Regions from separate parts of the Streptosporangium sp. NPDC051023 genome, predicted to be linked through region 1. Evidence: riboswitches for the same ligand, from Rfam matches in the RefSeq annotation. Region 1 holds a riboswitch; each other region holds the start of a gene.
The links. A riboswitch is a leader RNA that binds a small molecule or an ion and turns the genes downstream of it on or off. The one in region 1 is predicted to bind S-adenosylmethionine.

Region 1 (7,263 bases):
GGCGGCACCGGCGGACGTGACGGCGGCGGCCGAGGAGTACCTGAGGCTGTTCCACGCGGAGAATCCGGAGGCGGGCCCGATGCGGTCACGGCTGCGCGAGGTGCGGGTCGAGATCGCGAGGACGGGGACGTACACGCACACGCCGGACGAGCTCACCTTCGGCGCCCGGGTGGCCTGGCGGAACAGCGGCAGGTGCATCGGGCGGCTCTACTGGAGGTCGCTGCGGGTGCGCGACCGGCGCCGGGTGAGCACGGCAGAGGGAGTCGCGGTCGAATGCGTGAACCACCTCCGAGAGGTCACGTCGGGGGGCAGGATCCGGCCGACGATCACGGTGTTCGCCCAGGACCGCCCCGGGGTTTCCGGGCCGAGGATCTGGAACGAGCAGCTCATTCGCTACGCCGGATACGCGATGGACGACGGCTCCGTCGTCGGCGACCCGCGTTACACGGACTTCACCACGATGGTGCGCAAACTCGGCTGGAAGGGCGGTCCCGGCACGCCCTTCGACGTGCTTCCCCTGGCGATCTCGATGGGGGACGGGCCGCCGTTGCTCTCGACGGTCCCCGGGGACGCGGTGCTTGAGGTGCCGCTCTCCCATCCCGCGTACCCGTGGTTCGAGCGGCTGGGGCTGCGCTGGCACGCCGTACCGGCCATATCGAGCATGTGCCTGGAGATCGGCGGGGTCTGTTACCGGGCGGCGCCGTTCAACGGCTGGTACATGGGCACCGAGATCGGCGCCCGCAACCTCGCGGACGCCGACCGCTACAACCTGGTGCCGCTGATCGCCGGACATCTGGGTCTGGACACCCGCAACGACCGCTCGCTCTGGCGCGACCACGCCCTGGTCGAGCTGAACGTGGCGGTCCTGCACTCCTTCGACAGGGCGGGGGTGACGATGACCGACCACCACACCGAGGCCAGGCGTTTCCTGACCCACGTGGAACGCGAGGAGAAGGCGGGCCGGGTCTGCCCGGCGGACTGGAGCTGGATCGTCCCGCCCATCTCCGGCTCCGCGACGCCGGTCTTCCACCGCTACTACGAGAACGTGGAACTGTCGCCGAACTTCGCCAGCCACCCCGACTCCCAGGAGCGGGCGCTGGGCCGCTGGGATCTCGGAAGGTGGTGACGGGTCCCGCCGGCTTCACCGAGCGCCGCGCCCCCGTTTTCCCGCCCCTGTAGGCGCTCCGGCTGTTCGGGGGGCTCGGTTCTCGGGGGCCGGCCGTACGGTGGGGGAGGTCAGCTCACCAGGGCGAGCCAACGCGGGGGTGCGGCGAAGGGGGCCGTGCCCGAGCCGACGGCCTCCAGCAGCGCGGCGGCCGAGGCGCGGGCGTTCTCGACGACGTCCCGGGGGTAGGCGTAGCGGATCTGGTGCTCCTCGAACTCGTCCTCGTCGTCGAGGAACACCCGGCCGTCCTCGCGCAGGCGAATCACGTCGAGGTCCAGGTCGACCATGGTCACCTCGCCGTCGTTCCAGCGCGGCACGGTCGAGACGTCGCAGTAGATCTCCGTTTTGTACGGCGCCGCGTTGAACGTGGCCGTCCACCAGGCATCGCGGGGGAAGAGCATCACGAACGGCTGGTCCCAGACGATCGGTGGCTCCTCTCCCCTCCTGCCGCTGCTGCCGGCCGGGCAGCCGGTCCACACGCCGTGCTCGTCCTCGCCGAGAAGCAAGGCCGGATGGTTCCAGTGCAGAGAGCCGTCGTACTTGCGGTAGACCACCTTCACGATCTCTTGAGACATGCTCCGACTTTAAGGGTTGACAGAGATCTATGTATTTCCTACCGTCTAACTAGGTTAAGAGTGTCAGTGCAAAGCCCCGGCTGACTGACCGGCAACCCTCGCACCGCGGCGGGGTGCCCCCGGGGGAGACCAGGCGGCACGGTGGGCGTGCCGCAAGCGCGGACCCCGCAGCGGGTCACCGAGGCATGCCTGGGAGCGGCACATGTCCGAGATCACACTCAACTACGCGAGCCCTGTCGACCTGGACGCTCACGGCCGCTACCGCCCTGGTGACCGGCCGGGCCCCCGCTACCCCTTCCAAGGACGGATCACCGACGACGGCGCGGGAGAGTTCCCCGCCGAGCCCGGGCGCTACCACCTCTACGTCGCGGCGGTCTGCCCCTACGCGCAGCGCGCGGCGATCGTACGCTCCCTCAAAGGGCTGCAGGACGTGGTCTCGCTGTCCTACGTCGACGACGAGCGGGACGGCAGGGGGTGGGCGTTCCGCGAGAGGCGCGGCGCGGACCCGGTGAACGGCTTCGCCATCCTCAGGGAGGCCTACGAGGCGACCGAGCCCGGCTTCGACGGGCACGTCTCCGTGCCGGTGCTGTGGGACAGGCAAAGCGGGCGCATCGTCAGCAACGACTTCCCGGACATCACCCTCGACCTGGGCGCGAAGTTCGGCGGCGACCCCGAGGTCGACCTCTACCCCGAGGAGCTCAGGCCCGAGATCGACGCGCTCAACGCGCGGATCTACGAGTACGTCAACACGGCGGCGGGCCGCGTCGCCTCGGCCACGACCGAGGCGGAGTACCACGAGGCGAGGAAGGCCGTGATCGCCTTCCTCGAGGAACTCGACGCCAGGCTCGCCGACCGCAGGTTCCTGTTCGGCTCAGGGATCACCGAGTCGGACGTGCGGCTCTGGCCGACGCTGCTCAGGTTCGACGTGAGCGACAACCCGGGGGCCAGGATCAGTGAGCGCCCGCTGACCGCCTTCCCCAACCTGTGGGACTACGCCAGGGACCTCTACCAGCACCCCGCCTTCCACGAGAACACGGACTTCGGCGCGCTCTCGACCCCCGAGGGCGAGACCGACCCGTGGCGGGTCACGGTCGAGCCGTCGCACGCCGACTGGGACCTGCCCCATCGCAGAGCCGCGCTATGAGACGACGCGGGAGCAGGGGCCGGACACAGGGCGGCGCGTGCGGGGAGGAGCCCGGGGCGTGGCGGGAGAGGGTGGCATGAGTTCCTCCATCGCGGTCATCGGCGCGGGGCCGACCGGCACCTGCCTGGTCGAGCGGATCTGCGCCAACGCCGCCGAGCTGCTCCACTGGCCGTCCCTGGACATTCACGTGGTCGACCCGTACCCGCCGGGTGGCGGCAGGGTCTGGCGCAGGGAGCAGCCGGAGCTGCTCTGGATGAACTCCACCGCCGCCGACGTGACGCTGTTCACCGACGAGTCCGTCCAGTGCGTCGGCCCTGTTCGTCCCGGCCCCTCTCTGGCCGAGTGGCTCGGCTGCGACCCGGGGCGGTTCGTCCCCCGTCCCGTGCAGAACGCCTACCTCTCCCACGTTTTCCAGCGCGCCGTCGACACCGCCCCCCGCGGCGTCCGGGTGCACGTGCACCGGACGCGCGCGCTCGACCTCGTCGATGTGCCCGGCGGCCAGGTGGTGAAGCTGGAGGACGGCAGGAGTATCGAGGTGAACGCGGTGATCCTCGCGCAGGGGCACGGCGACGTGACCCCGTCCGCGGAGGAGCGGCGGCTGGCGGCCCTGGCCGAGGACAGCGGGCTGCGCTACCTGCCGACCGGATACACCGCCGACCTCGACCTCGGCCAGGACAGGCTGCCCGCGGGCGAGCCGGTGCTCGTGCGCGGTATGGGACTGGCCTTCGTCGACCTGATGGTGCTGCTCACCTCGGGGCGGGGCGGCCGGTTCGTCCGCGAGCACGACGGCGAGCTCGTCTACCTGCCCAGCGGGCGGGAACCGCTGCTCCACGTGGGCTCGCGGCGCGGCGTGCCGTACCACGCGAAGACCGGATACCCCTTCAGGGGCGTCCGCCCGCCGGTGCCGCGCTTCCTGACCGCGCAGGCGCTGGGGGAGGGGCCATGGAACTTCCGGCGGGACGTGTGGCCGCTGGTCGCCAAGGAACTGGCCTTCGCCTACTACCACGAGCTGGTCACCGCCCATCCGAAACGGTCCAGAGTGGGCTGGGAGGAGTTCGAGGAGGGGTTCGCGGCCGAGGAGTGGCGCAGCGCCGGGATGCGGGCGCTGATCCGCAGGGCCGTGCCCCGGCACGCCGACCGTCTCGACCTCGACAGGCTCGACCGGCCGCTCGACCGGATACGGTTCGGCGATTCGGCAGGGTTGCGTAGGTGGATGGACGGATACATGGGAGCCGACCTGGAGCGGCGTTCCGACCCTGCGCACAGCGCCGACCACGCCATGATCCTCGGGCTGCTGTCCGTCTACGGTGTCCTCGCCGAGCTGGGGATCTCCGATCCGTGGTTCAACGGCTTCTTCGGCTACATCGCCAGCGGCCCGCCAGGCCCCCGTCTCGAGGAGCTGAAGGCCCTGGCCAGGGCGGGCGTCGTCACCTTCCTGGGGGCCGACCTCAAGGTCGAGCACCGTGGCGGCCGATGGGTCGCGCGCAGCCCGACCGTGCCCGGCGCCGTCACGGCCAGGACCCTCGTCGAGGCCAGGCTGCCCGCGCCCAGCGTGAGCCGGGCCACCGACCCGCTGATCACCGCGCTCCGTGACCGGGGCGAGGTCGACGAGACCTCCGGGCTGCTGAAGGTACGGCCCGCTGACCGACGCCTGCTCGACAGATCCGACACCCCTCATCCTCACAGGTTCGCCTTCGGCCCCTGGGTCGTCGGCGGCCGGGCCACCGGCGGATTCGCCAGGCCCGGACTCAACGCCCCACTCTTCCGCCACGCCGACGCCCTGGCCCGGATCGTGCTGTCCGAGGCCGTCACCACTCAGATCAGACATGTCGCCTGAGGCGACGCACGAATCTCCCGAGGAGAAGTAAGTGAAAGTGCAATGGGGTGCCCTGGCGCTCGCCGGGGTGCTGACGCTCGCCGCGTGCGGGGCCGAGACCGGGGCCAAGGGCGCGGCGGCCGGTGGCGGCGACAGTAGCGGCAACGGTGGCGGCGAGGGCGGTTCGCTGGTGTGGGCGGTGGAGACGCAGCCCATCACGTTCAACCCCCAGCAGTGGGGCCAGAACAAGGCCCGCCTGCTGGTGCACAACCAGTTCGACGCGTTGATCGCCAGAGGCAGGGACGGCGAGTTCCTGCCCTGGCTCGCCAAATCCTGGGAGGTGTCCAAGGACGGGCTCACCTACACCTTCCAGCTCAGACAGGACGTGACCTTCCACGACGGGGAGAAGTTCGACGCCGCGTCGGTCAAGGCCAACCTCGACCAGCTCGTCACGCCCGGCTACAACGTCGCGGTCGCCGCGATCCAGCTGCGCAACTTCTCCGCCGCGGAGGTGACCGGCCCCTACACGCTCAAGGTCACGCTGAAGGCGCCGGACGGCCTGTTCCTCGACTTCCTGTCCTCGCCGTACGCGGGCCAGGTCTCCCCGAAGTCGCTGAAGAACGCCAAAGACCTCAAGGCGGGCGGCCCCGACCTCGTCGGCACGGGACCGTTCATCCTGGACCGCTTCACACCGGGGCAGGAGGTCCACTACAAGCGCAACCCGAAGTACAACTGGGCGCCCCCGAACGCGGCGCACCAGGGGCCCGCGCACCTGGCGGAGATCACCTACCGCTTCCTGCCCGAGGCGGCGGTCCGGGTCGGCGCGCTCACCTCGGGACAGGTCCAGGTGATCGAGGGCGTGCCCGCGACCGAACTCGGCCTGATCAAGAGCGACCCCAAGCTGAAGGTGGAGACCAGCCTCAACTCCGGCAGCGCGTTCTCCTACTACTTCAACGTCTCCCACCCGCCGTTCGACGACAAACGGGTGCGCGAGGCGTTCAGGGCCGCGGTCGACGTCGACATCGTGCTCAACTCGGTCTACCAGGGTACGGCGAAGCGGGCCTGGAGCATCGTCGGCCAGGGCAGCCCGCAGTTCTACGACCCCTCCCTGGAGAACACCTTCGGCAACGACGCGCAGCGAGCCAACAAACTGCTCGACGAGGCGGGCTGGGACAAGCGCGACGCGGAGGGCTTCCGAGTCAAGGACGGCAAGCGGCTGACCATCCGCTCGATCGAGTCGGCGCCGTTCGTCAGGGACCGCCGCGACATCCTCGCCCAGGCCGTCCAGGCAGCGGTCAAACAGAGCGCGGGCATCGACTTCCAACCCAAGGTGGTCGACCAGGGCACCCAGCAGAAGGCCCTCGAGCAGGACCAGTACGAGCTGTTCCAGAACTCGCGCGGCGACACCGACGCGGGAGCGGCGCTCAACCTGATCCTGCCGAAGGGCGCCGCGATCAACCGCACCCACTTCGAGAGCGCGAAGGTGGACAAACTGCTCGCCGACGCCGCGGCGACCTCCGACCTGGCCAAGCGCAAGGAGATCTACGCCAAGGTACAGCGGATCGTCGTCGCCGACGAGGCGCTGCTCCTGCCGGTCTACGTCCCCGCCGACCAGGTCGCCTACGGCGCGACGGTCACCGGTGTCACCTTCGAGCCGGTCTCCGGCACCCCCAACAGTGCTTACGACATCCGGATAGGAACGTGAGCACCCTCATGCTCACCCGGCGGCGGGGGCTGGCCGCCGCCGGGTGGATCGGCCCGGTGGCCAGGCGGCTCGGAGCAGGCCTCATCGTGCTCTGGGTCGCCGCCACCGCGGCCTACCTCGCCCTGCTGCTCGTCCCCGGCGACACCGTGGACGTCCTCATCGCCGACGGCATCGACACCCCGGAGCGGCGGGCGCAGATCATCGCGGAGTGGGGGCTGGACCGCTCCGAGCTGAGCCAGTACACCGACTACCTGCTGCGGCTGCTCCACGGCGACCTCGGCCGCTCCTACGTCCTGCAGCGCGACGTCGCCGAGATCCTTTCCTCGCAGATCGGGCCGACCATCAGGCTCGCGCTCACCGCCGCCGTCTTCGGGGTCGTGATCGCCCTGGTGCTCGCGCTGACCACCGCGGGCCGCCGCTCCTGGGGCGCGGGACTGGCCGGTCTGTCCGAGCTGGTCGCGGTCTCGGTACCACCGTTTCTGATCGGGCTCCTGCTGCTGGCTGTCTTCTCCTTCACCCTCGGCTGGTTCCCCGTCTCCGGCGACCGCGGGTTCGTCTCGCTCGTGCTGCCCGCCCTGGCGCTGGGCCTGCAGATCGCCGGCGTGCTCGGCCAGGTGCTCCGCGAGGGCCTGGAGCGGGCACTCGAGGAACCGTTCGCGGTGACCGCCCGCTCGCGCGGCATCACCGAGTGGCGGCTCGTCAGCAGGCACGCGCTGCGGCACGCCCTGCTGCCCGCCGTCACCCTCACCGGCTGGTTCGTCGGGGTCCTGTTCGGCGGCGCGATCGTCGTCGAGGCCGTCTTCGGCCGCCCCGGCCTCGGCCAGCTCACCCTCACCGCGGTGACCGGCAAGGACATGC
Region 2 (7,263 bases), on a different contig from region 1:
AGCCTTATGGGAGAGCGGCGAGCTACGGGAGAGCGGCGAGCTGTTCGGAGAACCAGCGATGCGGGGGGAGCGCGGTCGCCGCGCAGGCCAGCCTGCCTCCTCTGCTGACGCGCTCGTCCTCCGGCATGACGAGGCCCTCGTGGATGGCCTGCGCCGTCGCCGAGACGTCGTACGGGTTCACCAGCAGCGCGTCATCGCCCAGCTCGGCCGCGGCCCCCGCCTCGCGGGACAGGATCAGCGCGCTGCGCGGCGACAGGACGGGCCCCTCCTTCGCCACCAGGTTCATCCCGTCGCGGATCGGGTTGACCAGCATCACGTCGGCGAGTCGGTAGGCGGCCAGCGACCGGGGATAGTTGTCCTGGACGTTGAGGATCAGCGGGTCCCAGTCCTCGGTGGCGTACTCGTCCTCGATCTCCAGGGCGCAGCGCTGCACCGCCGCGGTGTACTCCCGGTACTCAGGCAGGTCGTGGCGTGAGGGGTAGGCGAAGGCGAGGTGCACGACCCTGCCGTGCCACTCGGGGTGCGTCGCCAGGAACTCCCGGTAGGCGGTCAGGCCCCTGACGATGTTCTTCGACAGCTCGGTCCTGTCGATCCGCACGATCAGCTTGCGGTCGCCGACCAGCTCCCGCAGGGCGGACATGTGGGACTCGACGTCCGGTTCCGACGCGCGCGCCCAGAGCGCCTCCCCGTCGACGCCGAGGCCGTGCACGCCGATCCTGGTGGTCCTGCCCTCGTGAGTCACCGTACGGCCGGCACGGTCGACCTCGGCGCCGAGCACGCTCTCGCAGCAGTCCATGAAGGCGCCGGCCCAGCGGGCGGTCAGGAAGCCCGCGCGGTCGGCGCCCAGGATGCCTTCGAGCAGCTCGGCCGCGACCTCGTCGGGCAGCAGGCTGAAGTATTCGGGCGGGGCCCACGGGGTGTGGGAGAAATGGGCGATCCGCAGGTCGGGTCGCTCGACCCTGAGCATGGCCGGGACCAGGCCCAGGTGGTAGTCCTGCACCATCGCCTTCGCCCCGTGCGAGGCCTCTTCGGCGATCGCCGTCGCGAACGCCTCGTTGTATGCCTGGTAGGACTCCCACTCCCTGCCGAACCTGGCGTCGAACTGCGGCCTGTTCGGGGTGTCGTAGAGGAGGTGGTGGACGAACCACAGGGTGGAGTTGGCGACCGCGTTGTAGGCGCGGTGGAAGGTCGCGGCGGGGATGTCGAGCATCCGCAGCGCCCCGGTTTCGTAGCCCGCCTGGTCGAGACGGCCGCCCGGCGCCAGTCGTACGGCGCTGCGGTCGCCGTCGGAGAGGGCCGCGCAGACCCACAGGACGTCGAGGTCCTTGGCCACCTCCGACAGGCCGGAGACCAGGCCGCCGCCACCCCTGCGCATGGTCAGTGCGCCGTCCTCCGACAGGGTGAAGGAGACGGGGCCGCGGTTCGAGGCCACCAAAATCGCACTCATTTTGATCCCCTCGCCTAGGGACGTGCTTGTCCCGAAGGTTAACCAAACATAACCGGCGACCGTAGGATGTCGAGCGACTATGACCGCTGATGGGGGCTCGTGATGGCGCTGGACGAGACGACCGAGGAACTGGCCCGCGCAGCTGCCGGAGGCGACCACCGGGCGCTGGGCGAGCTGCTGAAGCGGATCGAGCCCGAGGTGCTGCGGCACTGCGGGCGGATCCTTCCCTACCGGCAGGACGCGGAGGAGGCCTCCCAGGACACCCTGCTGGCCGTGGCCCGCAACATCGGTCGCTTCGAGGGGCGGGCACGGTTCAGCACGTGGCTGCACATCGTGACCGCCAACTGCGCGCGTACCACCTACCGCTCGCTGAAGCGGCGTTCCGCCGAGCAGAGCTCGGACGAGCTGCCGCTGCACAACAAACCCGACGTCGCCCGGGTGAGCGTGATCGCCGGCTCCCGGCTTGACCTGCTCGACGCGATGGAGGCGCTCGAGGCGGAGAAGCCCGACCTGGCCCAGGCGCTGGTGCTGCGCGACATCTGCCAGCTCGACTACAACGAGGTCGCCGACCAGCTCGGCATCCCGCTCGGCACCGCGAAGTCGCGCATCCACCAGGCCCGCAAGTACGTCCAGGGAGCGCTCGGCGACGCCTACGGCTTCTGACCTCCGGCACCCGTCTCCCGACGCCCTGTCCGATCTTTGACATGCTTTGTCTCATTTGGCGAGACGGCTGGCCAGGATCGCGGCGGGGCGAGGTAGAGTGCATGAGACCTGCGTGTCAGGTCCACAACTGCATATTGCTCATCCAGAGGGGTGGAGGGACCGGCCCTGCGAAGCCCCGGCAACCCTCCCGGTTCAAGACTCGCGATCTGGCGAGGTCGGCCGGGACAGGTGCCAATTCCGGTCTGTGACCAGGGTGGTCGCAGACGAAGATGAGGGAAAGGCCTCGCTTCATGGCGCTCGCAAACACTGAAACCACCTCCTCGCTCGGCCGCGTCGACGACGTGCGCGATCGGCGTTTCGGCCCCGCCGCCGCGCTGTCCTGTCGTGAGTGCGGTGCCCGCTACGAGCTCGGCCCGAGCTTCGCCTGTATCGAGTGTTTCGGGCCCCTTGAGATCGCCTATGACTTCGGGCGTGTGACCCGAGAGCAGATCGCACAGGGGCCGACCAACATCTGGCGCTACCGTTCCCTGCTGCCGGTTCCCGAGGACGTCGCCACCAAGCCCAACATGGCGCCGGGCTGGACCAAGCTCGTCAAGGCCGACAACCTCGCGCGTGAGCTCGGCCTCCGCTCGCTGCACGTGAAGGACGACTCGGGCAACCCCACGCACTCCTTCAAGGACCGCGTGGTCGCCATCGCCGTCGAGGCGGCGAGGAACTTCGGCTTCCACACCCTCTCCTGCTCCTCGACCGGCAACCTGGCCGGTGCCGTGACCGCGGCCGCAGCGCGGGCCGGGCTCGACGCCTGCGTGTTCATCCCCGCGGACCTGGAGCAGGCCAAGATCGTCATGGCCTCCGTCTACGGTGGCAGGCTCGTCGGCATCGACGGCACCTACGACGACGTCAACCGCTTCTGCTCCGAGCTCATCGGTGACGAGCTGGGCGACAAGTGGGGCTTCGTCAACGTCAACCTGAGGCCGTACTACGCCGAGGGCTCCAAGACCCTGGCCTACGAGATCGCCGAGCAGCTCGGCTGGCGCATCCCCGACCAGATCGTCATCCCGGTCGCGTCCGGCTCCCAGCTCACGAAGATCGACAAGGCGTTCAAGGAGCTGATCGCGCTCGGTCTCGTCGAGGACAGGCCCTACAAGATCTTCGCGGCCCAGGCTGAGGGCTGCTCCCCGGTCTCCGCCGCCTACAAGGCGGGCCACGACGTGATCCGCCCCGTCAAGCCGGACACGATCGCCAAGTCGCTGGCCATCGGCAACCCCGCGGACGGTCCCTACGTGCTCGACATCGCCAGGCGCACCGGCGGTGCGGTCGAGGACGTCACGGACGCCCAGATCGTCGACGCGATCCGCCTGCTGGCCAGGACGGAGGGCATCTTCGCCGAGACCGCGGGCGGTGTCACGGTCGGTGTGCTGCGCAAGCTGGTCGAGTCGGGGAAGATCGACCCCGACGCGGAGACGGTGGTTCTCAACACGGGCGACGGCCTGAAGACCCTCGACGCGGTGGCCGACCAGGCACGCCCCACCGCCGTCATCAGGCCCTCTCTTGACGCATTTCGTGCGGTTGTCGCCTAGAACTCGTGAAAGGTACTGAATTATGAGTGTTTCTGTACGGATTCCGACGATTCTCCGTACGTACACCGACGGCGCGGCCGAGGTGAACGGAGAGGGCGAGACTCTTCGGGACGTGCTCCAGAAGCTCGACGCTGACTTCCCGGGCATCGGCGCCCGTATTCTCGATGAAACGGGCAAGATTCGTCGTTTTGTGAACGTGTACGTGGGTGATGAGGACGTCCGTTTCGCTGACAACCTGGACACGGCGACTCCGCCCGGAGTTCAGATCTCCATCATCCCGGCGGTCGCCGGAGGCTGAGCCTCGGCGAAGACCCTGAGAGGGCCCCAGGTGGGCCCGGGCGCCCGTTGTCATGAAACGGCGCCCTTCGACCGTGTTCACGACACCCGCACCGGCCTGGCCGCGTGCGGGTGTCGTGTTTTGTGATGCAAGCTCATATTTTTGAGGTCAAGACATAATGTAATATTTAACTAACTAATCGTGATAGCAAAACTATGTCAGGGCGCTGAATGCGTCCGTAAAGCGGTAGTTTGCTGGTTGACTCTGTTGCCCTACGGGCTCCCACAGGTATGGTCGAGGGCGATCGACGTAGGCGATGTCTCCGCCTCGGAGATTGAGGACATCGCGAAGGAATGGGCGGTGTCCCTCAAGCCCAGTAAGAGGAGTCGGAAGTGGCGCAAGGCACCGTCAAATGGTTCAACGCGGACAAGGGCTACGGCTTCATCGCGGTAGACGGTGGTAAGGATGTTTTCGTCCATTACTCCGCGATCATGATGGATGGGTATCGTGCGCTCGAACAGGGCCAGCGGGTCGAGTTCGAGATCACGCAGGGACAGAAGGGACCTCAGGCGGAATCCGTCCGGACAGTCTGACTCGCCTCCGTCAGAGCTCGCCGGGAACCGTCGGCGGATCCCGCGACAGCGCAGTTCGTGCGGATCGCCTCCGGAACGTTGGCCCGGCTCGTCGTTTCCATCGGCGGGCCGGGCCTTCGCCTAAGCTGAGACCAGGTCAACCGGACCTTGGCTTGCACTCGCCAGGGGAGAGTGCTAAACAGTTGGTTAGCACTCCTCATTGGTGAGTGCCAACCCTGGATCGAGACGATGGGGCCCGCCGAACGGAGTCGCGGGCCCGTATGCCGTCGCGGGCGTCGGCTCGATCTGGTGCAAGCCACCCTGTGTTTGGGAGGTCTAGCCGTATGGCAGCCAAGATGATCGCGTTTGACGAGGACGCCCGGCGCGGTCTCGAGCGTGGTATGAACCAGCTCGCGGACGCCGTCAAGGTGACCCTCGGCCCGAAGGGCCGTAACGTCGTTCTGGAGAAGAAGTGGGGCGCCCCCACGATCACCAACGACGGTGTCTCCATCGCCAAGGAGATCGAGCTCGAGGACCCGTGGGAGAAGATCGGGGCCGAGCTCGTCAAGGAAGTCGCCAAGAAGACCGACGACGTCGCGGGTGACGGCACCACCACGGCCACCGTGCTGGCCCAGGCGCTGGTCCGCGAGGGCCTGCGCAACGTCGCCGCGGGCGCCAACCCGATGTCCCTGAAGAAGGGCATCGAGGCCGCCGTCGAGCGCGTCTCCGAGGAGCTGTCCAAGCTGGCCAAGGACGTGGAGACGAAGGCGCAGATCGCCTCCACCGCCTCCATCTCCGCGGGCGACCCGCAGATCGGCGAGATGATCGCCGAGGCGATGGACAAGGTCGGCAAGGAAGGCGTCATCACCGTCGAGGAGAGCAACACCTTCGGCCTCGAGCTCGAGCTCACCGAGGGCATGCGCTTCGACAAGGGTTACATCTCGCCCTACTTCGTGACCGACCCGGAGCGTATGGAGGCCGTCCTCGACGACCCGTACATCCTCGTCGTCAACTCCAAGATCTCCGCGAACAAGGACCTGCTCCCGGTTCTCGACAAGGTCGTGCAGGCCGGCAAGCCGCTGCTGCTCATCGCCGAGGACATCGAGGGCGAGGCCCTGGCCACCCTGGTCGTCAACAAGATCCGTGGCCTGTTCCGCTCGGTCGCGGTCAAGGCGCCGGGCTTCGGTGACCGCCGCAAGGCCATGCTGGGCGACATCGGCATCCTGACCGGTGCCCAGGTCATCAGCGAGGACCTTGGCCTGAAGCTGGAGTCCACCTCGCTGGACCAGCTCGGCCGGGCTCGTCAGGTCATCGTGACCAAGGACGAGACCACCATCGTGGACGGCGCCGGTGACGCCGAGCAGATCGCGGGACGGGTCAACCAGATCCGCGCCGAGATCGAGAACACCGACTCCGACTACGACCGCGAGAAGCTCCAGGAGCGCCTCGCCAAGCTGGCCGGCGGCGTGGCCGTCATCAAGGCGGGCGCGGCCACCGAGGTCGAGCTCAAGGAGCGCAAGCACCGCATCGAGGACGCCGTCCGCAACGCCAAGGCGGCCGTCGAGGAGGGCATCGTCCCCGGCGGTGGTGTCGCGCTGCTGCAGGCCGGCGCCAAGGCCTTCGACAAGCTCGAGCTGGCGGGCGACGAGGCCACCGGTGCCGCGATCGTGAAGAAGGCCCTTGAGGAGCCGCTGAAGCAGATCGCGGTCAACGCCGGTCTCGAGGGTGGCGTCGTGGTGGAGAAGGTGCGCAACCTCACCCCGGGTGAGGGCCTGAACGCCGCCACCGGCGAGTACGTCAACCTGTTCGAGTCGGGCATCATCGACCCGGCCAAGGTGACGCGCTCCGCGCTGCAGAACGCCGCCTCCATCGCGGCGCTCTTCCTCACCACCGAGGCTGTTATCGCCGAGAAGCCCGAGAAGGCCGGAGCCGCTCCTGCCGTTCCCGGCGGCGGCGACATGGACTTCTGAGTCCAGGCGCTTTCCCAAAGAGGCGGTCCCGAGGTGCCGGGGCTGCCTCTTTGGTTTTCTCGGGCACCGGATTCTTTCCTGCCGATGCTCCAGAGCCTGATGTTCCGAAAGGGGATTGACCTTCCGGAGCCAATTGTCGTTCGTTTCACGGCGGTTCCGAGCACTGATGAGATCAGGGCGGCTCGTTTTCCCGAGAAGTCTCACCTTTGCCGGGAAGACGCCAGAGGCTTCACCCATCTGGACCATTCAGGCTGTGGAGCATAACCGGCGGCGTTCCAGGCGAGAGGGGCGGAACCTAACGCAGCTGGGCGGGAAGGTCGCCGGTGTGCAGGACGGTCAGGGAGGTGACCGCCCTCGTCAGAACCACGTAGAGGCGGGCCAGACCGCGGGGCTCCGCGTTCACGATGTCGGCGGGCTCGACCACGATGACGTGGTCGTACTCCAGGCCCTTCGCCAGGGTCGCGGGGACGACCAGAAGGCGGTGCTCCTCGGCCGAGTCCTGGCTCAGCACCCGGTGATCCAGGGACGCCAGGGCAGTGGAGACCTCGGTGACCGAGGCGTCGGGGACGATCACGCCGATCGAGCCCTCGCGGGCCAGTGCCTCCCGCACCGCCTCCGTCAGGGACGCGGCCGGGTCGGGGGCGGGCCGTACGGAGAGGGAACCGATGCCCGGCCGCAGCGACCGGGGCGGAGCCAGGTCGGGGGCGACGGAGGGCAGCAGCCTGGCGGCGTAGTCGAGGACCTCCCGGGGAAC
Region 3 (7,263 bases), on a different contig from region 1:
TCATAACACAGAGGAAAACACTTACCTTTATCTCCAAAAATAGCTAATCCTTACTTAAACCCCCATTTACTGCCCATTTGGCCTTTATTAGCGCCACCGTCACCCCCGCCGGCAAGGCTCATTCCCGCTCGGTTGTGAACCATAATGGGTCGGCCTGTGGGCCGGTGGCAGCGCGGTGGGCTCCGACTACTGCACCAGGAACGGCTGCAGCAACGCCCTGCGGCCCGACTCCGGCGCACGGCGGCGAAAGGACGCGGCCAACCGGTAGGAGCGGTCCGGGATCGGCGACGGCGCCCTCCTCAGATCCGCACCTCAAGGGACGTCAGGCCGCGGATGACGTAGCCCGGTTTCCACGAGGGCTCGGTGACGAGCTCCATCTTGGGGGCCCTGCGCAGGAGGGCGCCGAAGGACTCGACCAGTTCGATCCTGGCCAGCGGGGCGCCCAGGCAGAAGTGAATTCCCGCGCCGAAGGAGATGTGCGGGTTGTCGGCCCGGCCGACGTCGAGGCGGTCGGGGTCCGCGAACACCTCGGGATCCCGGTTGGCCGAGCCGAACAGCAGCGCCACCTCGGCGCCTCGTGGGATGTCGACCCCGCCGACCGAGATGTCCTCGAGCACCCAGCGCTCGAACATCTGCAGCGGGGTGTCCCAGCGCATCAGCTCCTCGACCGCCGTGGGCAGCAGACCGTGGTCGGCACGGAGCCGTTCCAGCTCGGCCGGGTTACGGAACAGCGACCACCAGCCGTTGCCGGTGACGTTGACGGTCGCCTCGTGTCCCGCGTTGAGCAGCAGCACACAGGTGCCGACCAGTTCCTCCTCGGTGAGTCTGTCCCCCTCGTCCGCCACCTGGACCAGCGCGCTGATCAGGTCGTCGCCGGGGTCCGCCCTGCGGGCGCGGGCCAGCCCGGCGAGGTAGTCGGAGAACTCCTCGGCGGCGCGCACCGCGGTGCGCTGAGTCTCGATCGACGGGTTGAGCTCGAACATCCCGCAGATGTCGGCCGACCAGGGACGCAGCAGGCGGCGGTCCTCCTCCGGCACACCGAGCATCTCGGCGATCACGGTCACCGGCAGCGGCTCGGCCACCTCGGCGACGAGGTCCCCGCCGCCGCGCTCGACAAAGGCGTCCACCAGCTCACCGGCCATCGCGGCGACCCTGGGACGCAGCGCCTCGACCATGCGCGGGGTGAACGCCTTGGAGACCAGGCGCCGCAGCCGGGTGTGGACCGGTGGCTCGACGTCCAGCATCCCGGCCCTGATCACCCGCCAGAACGGTTCCAGCAGCTCGGGGTCGTCCGGCCTGCCGAACTCGGCGTGCGTGGCCACGTGCAGGTAGGACCGGCCGAGCCTGCGGTCGCGCAGCAGCGCGTTGACGTCGGCGTGCCTGGCGACCAGCCACTGACCCGTCGGTTCGAAGAGGCTGACCGGCCGCTGCCGTCGCAGCTCGGCGTAGGCGTCGTAGGGGTGGGCGACGAACTCCGGATTCCACGGATCAAAGCGCACTCACACATGGTAATAGCGCACAAAACGGCAATCCCGATTTCCTCGCTGGGGTTCCGGAGCCCGATCACCCTGACCCCAGGGCCCCGGCCACCTCGCTCTCAGGAGTCGGGGCGCCGCTCCGCCTCGCTGCCCGGGTCCGGCTCGTTCCCCGTTTCGTGGACCAGGGCCTGCCCCGCCGGTCGCGCGGCGCTCGACCTGCGACGCGCCCGGATGTTCAGCAGCTCGACCACCAGCGAGAACGCCATCGCGAAGTAGATGTATCCCTTGGAGATGTGCTGCTCGAAGCCCTCGGCGAGGAGCACCACGCCGATCAGCACCAGGAAGGACAGCGCGAGCATCTTGATGGTCGGGTGCTTGTCCACGAAGCGGCTGATCGGTCCGGAGGCGAAGAGCATCACGATGACCGCGACGATGACCGCGATGACCATGACGGCGAGTTCGTCGACCATGCCGACCGCGGTGATCACCGAGTCGAGGGAGAACACGATGTCCAGCAGCATGATCTGGACGATCACCGACGCGAAGGACGTGGCCGCCGCCCTGCCGCCGCCCGAGTGGTCCGAGCCGTTCTCGGTGTGGCCGTGGATCTCGTGGACGCTCTTGGCCAGCAGGAACAGGCCGCCGAGGATCAGGATCAGATCGCGGCCCGATATCTCGTGACCGAAGATCTCGAACAGCGGGGCGGTGAGCCGTACCACCCACGACAGGGCCAGCAGCAGCGCGAGGCGGCTGACCAGGGCGGCCAGCAGGCCCAGCTTGCGGGCGTTGTCGCGCTGTTCCGGTGGGAGCTTCCCGGCCAGGATCGAGATGAAGATGATGTTGTCGATGCCCAGCACGATCTCCAGGGCGATCAGGGTGAGCAGCCCTATCCAGCTCGCCGGGTCGGTCACCCAGTCCATCGTGTCCTCCAGTCCTCGGATCCCGGCCGGGCCGAACGCCCGCCTCAACCGCGTCCGCCGCCTACGGCGACGCCCTCGCCGCGCCCGCCGTACACGGCGGCACCTCCAGCGTGCCCGTTCTCCGGGCACCGGTACGGCGAGCGATGACACCAGGCCGACCGGCGCCCGTGAGCTGCGCGTGACCTGGTGAACGTTCCCGGTTACAGCACCAGACGATCGGACACAGCAGGAAGTTCCTCCGGATCACCGCCGAAACCCCCTCCTCCTGCCCCGCCCGTCCCGCTCTCCTCGTCCCACGCGTCCCGGCCTCTCCCCGATGAACCGCCGCCCTGCATGTCCCGCACGTCCCGGCCGTTCCCCCATGAACCGCCGCCCCGCACATCCCGCGCATCCCGCACATCCCGCACGTCCCGCACGTCCCGGCCGCTCCCCAGTGAACCGCCGCCCCGTTCCCCGGACTTGCCAAGCACGGCCCCGGTATGGGTATAGTCCGATCCGTAGGTCATGAGTGCCAGTGACAAGCCCCGGCTCGCTGGCCGGCAACCCTCGCGTCCGCGGCGGGGTGCCCCGGGTGAGGACCTGGTCCGGCACGAGGTGTGTCGGGCAAGCGCGGGCTCCACGCACCAACGCCATTGGCTTGGGGTCCGATGACCTCCAAGGAGAGCTGGCGTGTCCACACTGACGATCTTCACCTCCGCCGGAAGCACCGCCACCCCCTCGGGAATCACGACCGCGGCGACCGCCGTGACCGTCCCGGCGACCCGCGTCTCCGACGACCGCCGGATCCCCTCGGTGCTCGGTTCCGACCTCGAGGTGCCGGTCAAGGGCGGCAGGCTCGTCCGATACGCCAACCTCGACTACGCCGCGAGCGCCCCCTGTCTGGAGCCGGTGAGCGCCGCCGTCGCCGCCGCGCTCCCGGCCTACTCCAGCGTCCACCGCGGCGCCGGATACGCGTCCCAGCTGACCACCGCCCGCTACGAGCAGGCCAGGCACACGGTGCGCGCCTTCGCCGGAGCCCGCCCCGACGACTCGGTGATCTTCACCAGGAACACGACCGACGCCACCAACCTGCTGGCCCGCAGCCTGCCCGCCGGGACCACCACCGTGGTCTTCGACACCGAGCACCACGCCTCGCTCCTGCCGTGGGCCGACGCCGTACGGCTGCCCGCCCCCGCCTTCCCCGGTGAGGCCGTACGCGCGGCCGACAACGCGCTGGCCGCGATCGAGGGCCCCAAGCTGCTGGTCGTGACCGCGGCCTCCAACGTGACCGGCGAGCTGTGGCCGATCGCCGCCCTGGCCCACATCGCCCACCGTCACGGCGCCCGCATCCTCGTCGACGCCGCCCAGCTCGTCCCACACCGCCGCCTCAACCTGACCGCGCTCGACCTGGACTACGTGGTCTTCTCCGGTCACAAGCTCTACGCGCCGTTCGGCACGGGCGCGCTGATCGGCCGCGCCGACTGGCTGACGGAGGCCGAGCCGTACCTCAAGGGCGGTGGCGCGGTGAAGGCCGTGAACGACGACGAGACCGAGTGGCACGCCGACCCCGAGGCGCGTCACGAGGCGGGCACGCCGAACGTCCTCGGCGCGGTTGCGCTGGCCGCCGCCTGCGACGCCCTGAGCGCGACCGGCTGGGACGTGCTGGTGCGCGAGGAGGAGCGTCTTCTCGGCCGCCTCCGTGCCGGTCTCGCGAGCATCGAGGGCGTCCACGAGCTGTCCCTGTGGGGCCCCGACCACCCGCGCGTCGGCATCGTCTCCTTCGTGGTCGACGGTTTCACCGCCCGTGAGGTCGCCGAGGCCCTGTCGGGCGAGTACGGCATCGGCGTCCGCGACGGCAAGTTCTGCGCCCACCCCTTCGTCCGCCACCTCCTGGGCGCGAAGGACGGCGGCTGCGACGACGTCACCGCCTCCGCGGTGCGCGCCTCCATCGGCATCGGGAGCACGCAGGAGCACGTCGACCGCCTGATCACGGCTCTGCAGGATCTTGTCACGCGTCGGTGACGTGACAGCATGGGGCCTATGAGTGAGCCTCGTGCCCCGGGCACGCCCCGGGAAGTGAACGTGGGAATCGGGGCCGGAGCCGACGCCGTCGCGGGAGCGCGCGGCAAGGAGCTCGCGACCGAGGACATGGTCCTGAACATCGGCCCGCAGCACCCGTCGACCCACGGGGTGCTGCGGCTGCGGCTCACGATGGACGGCGAGCGGATCAGCTCGGCCGAGCCGGTCGTCGGCTACATGCACCGAGGCGCGGAGAAGCTGTTCGAGGTCAGGGACTACCGGCAGATCATCGTGCTGGCCAACCGGCACGACTGGCTTTCCGCGTTCGCGAACGAGCTGGGCGTCGTGCTCGCGGTCGAGCGGATGCTCGGCATGGAGGTGCCGGTCAGGGCGGTTTGGACGCGCACGCTGATGGCCGAGCTGAACCGGGTGCTCAGCCACCTGATGTTCCTCGGCTCCTATCCCCTGGAGCTCGGCGCGATCACCCCGGTCTTCTACGCGTTCCGGGAGCGCGAGACCCTCCAGGCCGTGATGGAGGAGATCTCCGGCGGCCGGATGCACTACATGTTCAACCGGGTCGGCGGCCTCAAGGAGGACCTGCCGCTCGGCTGGCTCGGCCGGGTCTCCCAGGCCGTCGCGGACGTGCGGCGGCGGCTGCCCGACATCGAGAACCTGATCGCGGGCAACGAGATCTTCCTCGCCCGCACGGTCGGGGTCGGGGTGCTGGACCGCGAGACGATCATGCAGTACGGCGTGAGCGGCCCCATCGCCCGCGCCTCGGGCGTCGACCTCGACCTGCGCAGGGACGACCCCTACCTCGCGTACCGCGAGCTGCCGCTGAGGGTCGTGACCCGCTCCGCCGGAGACTGCAACGCGAGGTTCGAGGTGCTGCTCGAACAGGTGAAGGTCTCCCTGGACCTCGCGGACGCCTGCGTGGCACGGCTCCGCGAGCTGCCCCAGGGGCCGATCAACCAGCGCCTGCCCAAGGTGCTGAAGGTCCCCGAGGGACACACCTACGCCTGGACGGAGAACCCGCTCGGTATCAACGGCTACTACCTGGTCTCCCGGGGCGAGAAGACCCCGTGGCGGCTCAAACTCCGGTCCGCCTCGTATAACAACGTCCAAGTATTGCGGGAAATGTTGCCGGGGCACCTGGTTTCCGACATGGTGGCCATTCTGGGGTCGATGTTCTTCGTGGTCGGCGACATCGACAAGTGACCCTGGAGGACGTCGGCGCGTGACCGTGAACGGCGCCGACGGGTGAGTCGCGGAAGGGGGCCGCATGAGCGAGCGCGCGGACGCCATGTCTCGTGCCGGAAGCGGGCAACGGGACAAGTACGTCGACTGGCTCCGCGCGGTCAGTCTGATCGTCGTCGTGGTCTGGCACTGGGCATTCACGATCCTGCAGTGGGGTCCCGAGGGGCCCTCACCGACGAGCCCGCTGGGCTTCACCTCGGGGTTGTGGATCCTCACCTGGCTGCTGCAGGTGCTGCCGCTCTTCTTCTACGTGGGCGGACACGTCCACCTGCTGTCGTGGAACCGCGCCTGCGAGCGCGGCGTCGGCATCGGCGCCTTCGTGTGGCGGCGCATCCGGGCCCTGGCGATCCCGGCGCTGGTTCTGGCCATCGTGTGGCTCGCCTTCGGCGCGGTCGTCAACTGGGTCTTCGGGATCACCTGGATCGGCCGGGCCGTGGTGCTCGTGCTGAGCCCGCTGTGGTTCATCGGCGTCTACCTGGTGCTGATCGCCCTGCTGCCCGTCATGCTCTGGCTGCACCGGCGCTTCGACGTGCTGATCCTCATCTGGCTCGGCGGCGCGGCGCTGGCCGTCGACGTGCTGCGACTGCGCTACGGGTTCGAGGCGATCGGCTGGCTCAACATGGTCATCGTCTGGGGACTGGCGCACCAGGCGGGCTTCTTCTACGACCGGATGGTCGCCCTGCCCCGGCGGCTGGACGTGGCCACCCTGTGGACGGGCCTGTTCGCCCTCTTCGGCCTGGTGTACTCGGGGATCTACCCGGGCTCGATGGTCGGGGTGCCCGGCGACAGGCTGTCCAACATGGCGCCGCCGACCTTCGTCATCGTGGCACTGCTGATCTTTCAGGTCGGCCTGGTCGAGGTGCTGCGCCCCTCCATGGAACGCCTGCTTGAGCGTCCCCGGTGGCGGTGGACGAACGAGACGATCAACCGGTTCGCGCTGCCGCTGTTCCTGTTCCACACCACCGGGATGGCGATCCTGCTGGGAGTGTTCTGGGCCCTGACCGGCGGCCCGCCCGGGAGCCAGGTGCCACCCGACCTGCTGTGGTGGCTGGAACGCCCGCTGGCGGTCGCCGGTCCGCTGCTGTGCACGATCCCGTTCCTGCTCCTGTTCGGCCGCAGACGTACGCCCGAATCCCGGCGATAGCCGACCGCCCGTCATGGGGGAGCATGCGGTTCCCGGGCCGCCTCGCCCGGCGACGGGAATCCCGAGTTCCCTCGAGACCAGGATCGGCGTTTTTTGGGACCGGGATCGGCCGGACAGCGAAAAGGGTCAGCCGGATCGGCGCTTCCGCAACCATATAAGAGCCCAGATAAGAGCTACGACGACATCCACCGAAAAAATGATCAAAAGTCCGGGAGGCCCTGCCTGAAAGGCGGCGATACGCGACTCGGTTTCGACCACACTCGGATCATCCGCACTATAGACGATCGGAATCTTATCGCCCTTGGCGTACTCCCCCTCGATCTCCGCAACACGCTGATGCACGCCTCCGGCAAAAGTGATCTTGGCGTAGTAGGCGGGGGCGCTTCTCCTCCGCGGCTCGGATCTGATGGACACCACTGTCGCGGTGCCCCGAACGCCGTGAAGCTGCAGATCGGTAAGCCTTATG

Region 2: another riboswitch for S-adenosylmethionine. It lies ahead of thrC (threonine synthase); the one in region 1 lies ahead of AB0395_RS29610 (glutathione S-transferase C-terminal domain-containing protein).
Region 3: another riboswitch for S-adenosylmethionine. It lies ahead of AB0395_RS31255 (aminotransferase class V-fold PLP-dependent enzyme); the one in region 1 lies ahead of AB0395_RS29610 (glutathione S-transferase C-terminal domain-containing protein).

What each region holds. Positions count from the first base shown of each region.
Region 1 is NZ_JBFBCE010000052.1:36,199-43,461, forward strand. Features, by position in the region: gene AB0395_RS29600 (nitric oxide synthase oxygenase) at 1-1,126, shown strand, start outside; gene AB0395_RS29605 (DUF402 domain-containing protein) at 1,237-1,740, opposite strand; SAM riboswitch class IV at 1,793-1,905, shown strand; gene AB0395_RS29610 (glutathione S-transferase C-terminal domain-containing protein) at 1,943-2,884, shown strand; gene AB0395_RS29615 (FAD/NAD(P)-binding protein) at 2,961-4,721, shown strand; gene AB0395_RS29620 (ABC transporter substrate-binding protein) at 4,753-6,405, shown strand; gene AB0395_RS29625 (ABC transporter permease) at 6,402-7,263, shown strand, end outside.
Region 2 is NZ_JBFBCE010000003.1:26,135-33,397, forward strand. Features, by position in the region: gene AB0395_RS02700 (trehalose-6-phosphate synthase) at 23-1,453, opposite strand; gene AB0395_RS02705 (RNA polymerase sigma factor) at 1,550-2,110, shown strand; SAM riboswitch class I at 2,246-2,386, shown strand; gene thrC (threonine synthase) at 2,401-3,690, shown strand; gene AB0395_RS02715 (MoaD/ThiS family protein) at 3,713-3,988, shown strand; gene AB0395_RS02720 (cold-shock protein) at 4,360-4,560, shown strand; gene groL (chaperonin GroEL) at 4,884-6,509, shown strand; gene AB0395_RS02730 (AAA family ATPase) at 6,805-7,263, opposite strand, start outside.
Region 3 is NZ_JBFBCE010000058.1:29,346-36,608, forward strand. Features, by position in the region: gene AB0395_RS31240 (cytochrome P450) at 300-1,499, opposite strand; gene AB0395_RS31245 (TerC family protein) at 1,598-2,398, opposite strand; gene AB0395_RS31250 (hypothetical protein) at 2,400-2,588, shown strand; SAM riboswitch class IV at 2,899-3,014, shown strand; gene AB0395_RS31255 (aminotransferase class V-fold PLP-dependent enzyme) at 3,143-4,399, shown strand; gene AB0395_RS31260 (NADH-quinone oxidoreductase subunit D) at 4,418-5,614, shown strand; gene AB0395_RS31265 (acyltransferase) at 5,679-6,797, shown strand; gene AB0395_RS31270 (DUF3592 domain-containing protein) at 6,924-7,263, opposite strand, start outside.